2 regions of the Streptomyces sp. NPDC058877 genome follow, and region 2 is predicted to be linked to the other one. Evidence: riboswitches for the same ligand, from Rfam matches in the RefSeq annotation. Region 2 holds a riboswitch; the other holds the start of a gene.
What was found. Region 2 has a riboswitch for S-adenosylmethionine ahead of ACFW2Y_RS25880 (aminotransferase class V-fold PLP-dependent enzyme). Riboswitches for the same ligand answer to the same signal wherever they lie in the genome.
Positions count from the first base shown of each region.

Region 1 (4,084 bases), on a different contig from region 2:
TGATCGAGACGCCCGCACCGGCCGGCGTGGCCGTCTCCAGGCCCTGCTCGAAGCGCACGTCGTCGTCGTTCACGTAGACGTTGACGAAGCGGCGCAGCTTGCCCTGGTCGTCCAGGACGCGGGCGGCGATGCCCGTGTGGTTCTTGTCCAGGTCCGCGATGACCTCGGCGAGGGTCGCGCCCTCCGCCTGGACCTCGGACTGCCCGCCCGTGTAGGTGCGGAGGATGGTGGGGATGCGGACGTTCACGGCCATGTCTTCGTAACCTTTCAGTGCGCCAGGCCGGCGTCGCGGAACGCGTCCAGGCTCGGGCGGATGGTGGCGGTCGCCTGAGAGGTGTCGGCCACCGCGTCCAGGGTCTTGAGTCCGTCGCCGGTGTTGAGGACGACGGTGGTGAGGTCGGGGTCGATCAGACCGGCCTCGACGAGCTTCTTGGCGACGCCGACGGTCACCCCGCCCGCGGTCTCCGCGAAGATGCCCTCGGTGCGGGCGAGGACCTTGATGGCCTCGACGACCTGCTCGTCGTTCACGTCCTCCACGGCGCCGCCGGTCCGGCGGGCGATGTCGAGGACGTAGGGGCCGTCAGCCGGGTTGCCGATGGCGAGCGACTTGGCGATCGTGTTCGGCTTCTGGGGCCGCACCACGTCGTGGCCGGCCTTGAAGGCCGCCGACACCGGGGAGCACCCCTCCGCCTGGGCGCCGAAGATCTTGTAGGGCTTGTCCTCGACGAGGCCCAGCTTGATGAGCTCCTGCAGACCCTTGTCGATCTTGGTGAGCTGGGAGCCGGAGGCGATCGGGATGACGAGCTGGTCGGGGATGACCCAGCCGAGCTGCTCGCAGATCTCGTACGCCAGTGTCTTGGAGCCCTCCCCGTAGTAGGGGCGGAGGTTGACGTTCACGAAGCCCCAGCCCTCGCCGAGCGGGTCACCGATGAGCTCCGAGCAGAAGCGGTTGACGTCGTCGTAGTTGCCCTCGATGGCGACGAGGTCACCACCGTAGACACCGGCCATGACGACCTTGCCCTGCTCCAGGTCGTGCGGGATGAACACGCAGGAGCGGAAGCCGGCGCGGGCGGCGGCGGCGCCCACGGCGCCGGCCAGGTTGCCGGTGGAGGAGCAGGAGAGCGTGGTGAAGCCGAAGGCGCGGGCGGCCTCGATGGCCTGGGCGACGACCCGGTCCTTGAAGGAGTGGGTCGGGTTGCCGGAGTCGTCCTTGACGAAGAGCTTGCCGGGGGCGACGCCGATCTCGCGGGCCAGGTTGTCGGCCTGGACCAGCTTGGTCCAGCCGGGGTTCAGGTTCGGCTTCTCGGCGACGTCCGCGGGGACGGGCAGCAGCGGGGCGTAGCGCCAGACGTTGGCGGGGCCCGCCTCGATCTGCTTGCGCAGCGCCTCGGGGTCACCGGTGGGGAAGTCGTACGCGACTTCGAGCGGCCCGAAACAGAGCTCGCAGGCGAAGATCGGGCCGAGCGGGAAGACTTCACCGCATTCGCGACAGGAGAGCCCGGACGCGGGACCGAGGTCGACGGTGGTGGGTGCGACGGTCTGTACAGCCATGGAGGCGAGGCCCTTTCTCCTCATCTTTCCCATTGACGAGTTTTTCGCCATGAGACGGATTTGGCACCTTCCCTAGCCGGGGACCTCGCGCATGTGATGCGGCGCCCGTCGGACTTCACCTGGATGGTGGTCCGAAGACGGGTGACGAGTGACCGACTGGAGGGTTGCCGGGGCTTCAACGGGCCGTTTCCCTCTGCCCCTCTGGATGAGCGGTATTCGATTGTGAAGCGCGGTGGACTTTCGTTCCTGCGCTCCGACGCGGGTGGGACCCCGACGTGCATCGGGCATCCGCGTTGTTCAAGACTGTAACCGAAGGCCCGGACGCTTGGACCGGCCGTCCGAACCGCGAGATGGAGATCACGTGCTGGAAGAGGTGGAACGCTGGCTGGAGCGGCGGTCGTGGTCCATGGCGGACCGACCGCTGGAGCGGATCCTCGCCGCCAAGCGGAACACGAAGGTCAGCGTCGTCCTGCCGGCGCTGAACGAGGAGGCGACGGTCGGGGACATCGTTTCCGTGATCCGTCGCGAACTGATGACGGCGGCGGTGCCCCTGGTCGACGAACTGGTGGTGGTCGACTCGGGCTCCACCGACCGCACCGCGGAAGTGGCGGCGGCGGCCGGTGCGCGGGTGGTCGCGCGGGACGAGGTCCTCCCCCGCATACCGGCCGTGCCCGGCAAGGGCGAGGTCCTGTGGCGGTCCCTCATGGCGACGAGCGGGGACGTGGTCTGCTTCGTCGACGCGGACCTGCGCGACTTCTCGGCGGACTTCGTGACGGGGATCGTCGGCCCGCTGCTCACCGACCCGGACGTGGACTTCGTCAAGGCGATGTACGACCGCCCCTTCGGCGCCGGAGCCGACGGGCCCGCCCCCGGCGGGGTCCCCGGTCAGGGCGGTCGGGTGACGGAACTGGTGGCGCGCCCGCTGCTCAATCTGCACTGGCCCCAACTCGCCGGTTTCGTCCAGCCCTTGGGCGGCGAGTACGCGGCGCGGCGCTCGTTGCTCGAACAACTGCCGTTCCCGGTGGGGTACGGGGTGGAACTGGGGCTGCTCGTGGACGCCCTGCACACGGTGGGCCTGGACGCACTGGCACAGGTGGACGTGGGGGTGCGCAAGCACCGGCACCAGGACGGGCAGGCGCTGGGCAGGATGGCGGCGGCGATCTACCGGACGGCTCAGGTGCGGCTCTCCCGGGGACACCTGGTGCGCCCGAGGCTGACCCAGTTCGAGCGGGGCGCGGAGGGCTTCGAGCCGCGGACGTACGCGGTGGACACGGAGGAACGGCCGCCGATCGCCGAGATAGCGGAGTACGCGCACCGCCGCGTGGCCTGAGTCCCGAGGGGGTGGTGGCGCGGGCGCCCGGACGGCCCCGCCCCGCGGCCCGAAAGTGCGGCCGGCTCGCGTGGCGCGACCCCCGCGAGGACCGCTTTGCCTAGATTGCCGGTCCATGCGCTTCTCACACCACCACCCGGGCAGAGCCCTCGCGGCCGTGTGCGCCGCGGGCTCGCTGCTGCTGGCGGCGGGACCGGTCGCCGCCGGCGCGGTCGAGCCCTCGGGCCCGCGGCACCAGGGGGCGCCGTCCGGCCGCTCGGCCCCGGCGGACGGCACGGTCACGGGGTGCCCGACGCCTCCTGCGACACCACCGGCACGCTGCGCGGCGCCCCCCTCCGGCCGGGGCCCGGCGGAGGCGGCACCGGGGGCGGAGCGGTCGGCGCCGGTGGGGCGGGGCGGCGCCACGGCCGGCACCGGCGGCGGAGAGCGGCTGTGGCTGCTCGGGGCGCTCGCCGCGGCGCTGGCGGCGGCGGGCCTGGTGGCGAGGGCCGCGGTGCGCGGCCGGCGCGCCCCTGACCGGCCCTGAGCTGCGGCGACCCCGCGTGGCCGGATCCACCCGTCTCGTATACGTACGTTTGAGCGTTTCCGGGACGGGCTAGGTTCGCCACATGGCTACTGTGCTCGTGGCATCCAACCGGGGCCCGGTCTCGTACGTGCTCGGCGAGGACGGCTCGCTCGACGCCCGCAGGGGCGGCGGCGGCCTCGTCTCGGGGCTGAGCTCCGTCTCCTCGCAGGACGCCCTGTGGGTGTGCGCGGCGCTCGGCGAGGGCGACCGCGAGGCCGTGCGGCGCGGGACGGGCGAGCCCGGCGTGCGCATGCTGGACATCGATCCGGAGGTGTACGCCGACGCCTACGACGGCATCGCGAACTCGGTGCTGTGGTTCCTCCACCACCACCTGTACGACATTCCGCGCGAGCCGGTCTTCGACGCGGAGTTCCGGCGCCGCTGGGATTCCTACCGCACCTACAACCGGGCCTTCGCCGAGGCACTGGCGGCCGAGGCCGCGGAAGGCGCGGCGGTGCTGGTGCAGGACTACCACCTGGCCCTGGTCCCGGGCCTGCTGCGGGAGCTCCGCCCCGACCTGAAGATCGGCCACTTCACCCACACCCCGTGGGCGTCGCCCCCGTACCTGCGGATGCTGCCGGACGAGGTCCGGGAAGAACTGCTGTGGGGGATGCTGGGCGCGGACGAACTGGGCTTCC
Region 1 is NZ_JBHYMF010000039.1:23,138-27,221, forward strand. It holds gene ACFW2Y_RS12315 (MoaD/ThiS family protein) at 1-253, opposite strand, end outside; gene thrC (threonine synthase) at 268-1,575, opposite strand; SAM riboswitch class I at 1,569-1,763, opposite strand; gene ACFW2Y_RS12325 (glucosyl-3-phosphoglycerate synthase) at 1,913-2,881, shown strand; gene ACFW2Y_RS12330 (hypothetical protein) at 2,997-3,407, shown strand; gene ACFW2Y_RS12335 (trehalose-6-phosphate synthase) at 3,490-4,084, shown strand, end outside.
Region 1: linked by a shared signal. The riboswitch ahead of thrC (threonine synthase) and the one ahead of ACFW2Y_RS25880 (aminotransferase class V-fold PLP-dependent enzyme) in region 2 are both predicted to bind S-adenosylmethionine.

Region 2 (4,084 bases):
GGCGGAGCTCCCGCCGGCCGTCGACGAGAACGGCGTGGAGCGCAAGATCGGTCGCCTGGAGAAGCTCCGGGTCAAGCTCAACAAGGGCTACTACGGCGACGACAGCCAGATCGCCAAGCCCACGGTCGAGGAGTACAAGGAGATCCAGAGCGGCCACGGCCACCACTGATCGCCTCTTCCTCCTGACCTCCTCCGCTCCGGGATTCCCCTGAGCGGGGGGACCCCGCGGTCGCCACGGCAAGAGCCCCGTCCATTCGTTGGACGGGGCTCTTTGCCGTGCCCGGAGGTCGATAGGGTGGGGACGTATCCGTCACGTGATCACCTGGAGCCGGCCATGAGCACCGCGACCCCCGCTGGAGGACCTACCACGGCGGGCCGCTCCTGGCCCGTCCTGCTGAACGGACTGCTCGACGGCAAGGACCTGTCCGCCGACGACACCGCCTGGGCGATGGACCTGATCATGAGCGGCGAGGCGACCGACGCCCAGATCGCCGGGTTCATGGTGGCGCTGCGCGCCAAGGGCGAGACGGTGCAGGAGATCACCGGCCTCGTCCGGACCATGTACGAGCACGCCAACCTCATCGAGGTACCGGGGCCCGCCGTCGACATCGTCGGCACCGGCGGCGACGGCGCCAAGACCGTCAACATCTCCACCATGGCGTCGATCGTGGTCGCCGGCACGGGAACGAAGGTCGTCAAGCACGGCAACCGCGCCGCCTCCTCGGCCTCCGGTTCCTCCGACGTTCTGGAGAAGCTCGGCATCAACCTGCACCTGACCCCGCAGCGGGTCGCCGAGGTCGCCGAGGAAGCCGGCATCACCATCTGCTTCGCGGTGAAGTTCCACCCCTCGCTCCGGCACGTCGCCGCGGCCCGCGGCCAACTGGGCATCCGCACCACCTTCAACGTCCTCGGGCCGCTGACCAACCCGGCCAAGGTGCGGGCCCAGGCGGTCGGGGTCGCCGACCCCCGCATGGCGCCGGTCGTCGCCGGCGTCTTCGCCGAGCGCGGCAACTCCGCACTGGTCTTCCGGGGGGACGACGGCCTGGACGAGCTGACCACCACCGCCACCTCCCGGGTGTGGGTGGTCCGGGACGGCGGCGTCACCGAGGAGCGCTTCGACCCGCGGGACGTCGGCATCGAGCTGGTGCCTCTGGAGGCCCTGCGCGGCGCCGACGCCTCGTACAACGCCGATGTGGCCCGCCGGCTCCTCGCGGGGGAGACCGGCCCGGTGCGGGACGCGGTGCTGCTCAACGCGGCGGCTGCGCTCACCGCCCTGGAGCCCGGCAGCGGCACCCTGACGGAGCAGTTGGCCGCGGGCATCGCGCGGGCGGCCGAGTCCATTGACTCCGGCGCGGCCCGACGGTCCCTCGACCGCTGGATCGCGGCCAGCAACGCGTAGTCGGCGCGGCGTTCGCGCCCGGCCCCGGTCCGGCATCCGGACCGGGGCCTTGCGTTTCCGCGATCATGTGGCAGGATGCGTGACAGGTCATGAGCGACAGCTGTGAAGCCCCGGCTAGCTGTCCGGCAACCCTCCGTCCGTGGCGGGGTGCCCCGGGTGAAGACCGGGCCGTAGGCAGCGAGGTCTACGGCAAGCGCGGACCCCTCGACACACCAGGGGTCCTGGTTCTTCGAGGAGCGTTTTCCGTGAGCAAGCGAATGCGATAGGGCGACAGCGCCCCTTCTTCCCCCTCGGAACAAGGCCACTTCCGCGTGCCCGTGCGCATGCAGGCCCGCGCCCCGCGCCGTCTCCGAGGCACCACCCGTACCCCGCCGCCCGGCCGCGTACGGGATCCGAAGCCATTCCGCACCGCCCGCCGGGAGATACCGCCATGTCCGCAACCCCGCACGCCGTCGCCACCACGGTCGAGTCCGCCGAACCCCGCTGTACCGCCCCGCTGCCGGTCCTCGGCCGGGACGTCACCGTCCCGCTCGTCACCGGCGGCGAGGTGACCTACGCGGCGCTCGACTACGCCGCCAGCGCGCCGGCCCTCCAGCGGGTCTGGGACGACGTCGCCGCGTACGCCCCCTACTACGGCAGCGTCCACCGCGGCGCCGGCTACCTCTCGCAGCTCTCCACCGACCTCTTCGAGAGCAGCCGCGCCACCGTCGCCGAGTTCCTCGACTGCCGCCCCGGAGACCAGGTCGTCTTCACCCGCTCCACCACCGACTCGCTCAACCTGCTCGCCCGCGCGCTCCCGGCCGACTGCCAGGTCTTCGTCTTCGAGACCGAGCACCACGCCTCCCTGCTCCCCTGGGAGTCCGTCCGGGCTCCCGGGAGCAACGGGGGGAGCGGGCCCCGCGTGACCTACCTCGACGCGCCCCGCACCCCGGCCCGGGCCGTCGAGGCCCTGGAGCGGGCCCTCGCCGACCGCGAGCCCCACGGCCCCGCCCTCGTCTGCGTCACCGGCGCCTCCAACGTCACCGGCGAGCTGTGGCCGGTGAAGGAGCTGGCCGCCGCCGCCCGTGCGCACGGCGCCCGGATCGTGCTCGACGCCGCCCAACTCGCCCCCCACCACCCGGTCTCCGTGCGGGAGTGGGACGTGGACTGGGTCGCCTTCTCCGGGCACAAGCTGTACGCCCCCTTCGGCGCTGGCGTCCTCGCCGGGCGCCCCGACTGGCTGCAGGAGGCCGAGCCCTACCTCGCCGGCGGCGGAGCCTCCCGCACGGTGGCCCGTCGGGCCGACGGGGGAGTGGACGTGGAGTGGCACACCACCGCGGCCCGGCATGAAGCCGGTTCCCCGAACGTCATCGGCGCCCATGCCGTCGCCTCCGCCTGCAAGGCGCTCACCGAGGCCGGCTTCGATTCCCTGGTCGCCCGTGAGCAGCGCCTGATCGCCAAGGTCCGCGAGGGCCTCGCCGGGGTGCCCGAGGTGCGCTTCCTCTCGCTCTTCGGCGACGGGGCGCCCCGCGTCGGCGTCCTCTCCTTCGTCGTGGAGGGCTGGAACAGCTCCCACCTCGCCGCCGCGCTCTCCGCCGAGTACGGCATCGGCGTCCGCGACGGTCTCTTCTGCGCCCATCCGCTGGTCCGCACGCTGCTCGGCGCGGACCGCCGGGACCCGGGCGAGTGCGGGGGGCAGGGGGCGGAGGGCGGCCCCGCCCTGAACGCCATCCGGGTGAGCTTCGGCGCCGGTACGCCGGACGAGCACGTGGAGCGCTTCGTCCGTGCGGTGCGGGCCCTCGTCCGGGACGGCGCCCGCTGGAAGTACCGCACCGAGGACGGCCGCTGCGTCCCCGACCGCGGCTGACGGCTCACTCGTACGGGTGAAGGGGGCCTCCCGGTCGGGAAACCCCCTCCGCTCGTGCCGCGTACGCGGTCTCAGGACTCCAGGCCGATGGCGAAGGCCGCCTCCAGGTCGTGCTGGGAGTACGTGCGGAAGGCGACGTGGGTGTCGGTGGCCTCGACGCCCGGGATCTTGCTGATGCGGCCGGGGATCACGTCCGCCAGGTCGTCGTGGCGCGGCACCCGGACCATCGCGATCAGGTCGTACGTACCGGTCACCGAGAAGACCTCGCTGACGCTGTCGAGCGCGGCGATCGACTCGGCGATCTCCGGGATGCGGTCCACGCTGGTCTTGATGAGCACGATCGCGGTGATCACGGCTGGCTTTCTCCCTCGGTCGCCGCGGCTTGGGCCTTCACTCTATCCCCACCCCGGTAGCGCCCCCAGGCGTAGAGAAAACCGACGGAGAAGCCCACGACGTGGGCCAGATAGGCGACGCCGGGACCCGCGCCCGCCGCCCGCGCGGCCAGCCACTGCAGCGTGAACCAGAAGATCAGCACGATCCAGGCGGGGAAGCGCAGCGGCAGGAAGAACAGGAAGGGGAAGAGGCTGGTGACCCGGGAGCGGGGGAAGAGGAAGAGGAAGGCCCCGAGCACCGCGGAGATCGCCCCCGACGCCCCGACCAGGGTCTGTTCGTTGGTCGCGTGGGCCGCCGCGTACCCGAGCAGCGCCAGGTAGCCGGTGCACAGGTAGAAGAGGGAGAACCCGAGCGGGCCCATGCGCTCCTCGGCCATCGCGCCGAAGACGAACAGGAAGAGCATGTTGCCCAACAGGTGCAGCCAGCTGCCGTGGACGAAGAGCGCG
Region 2 is NZ_JBHYMF010000135.1:4,575-8,658, reverse strand. It holds gene ACFW2Y_RS25890 (cytochrome bc complex cytochrome b subunit) at 1-169, shown strand, start outside; gene trpD (anthranilate phosphoribosyltransferase) at 335-1,399, shown strand; SAM riboswitch class IV at 1,485-1,601, shown strand; gene ACFW2Y_RS25880 (aminotransferase class V-fold PLP-dependent enzyme) at 1,830-3,245, shown strand; gene ACFW2Y_RS25875 (Lrp/AsnC family transcriptional regulator) at 3,317-3,598, opposite strand; gene ACFW2Y_RS25870 (rhomboid family intramembrane serine protease) at 3,595-4,084, opposite strand, start outside.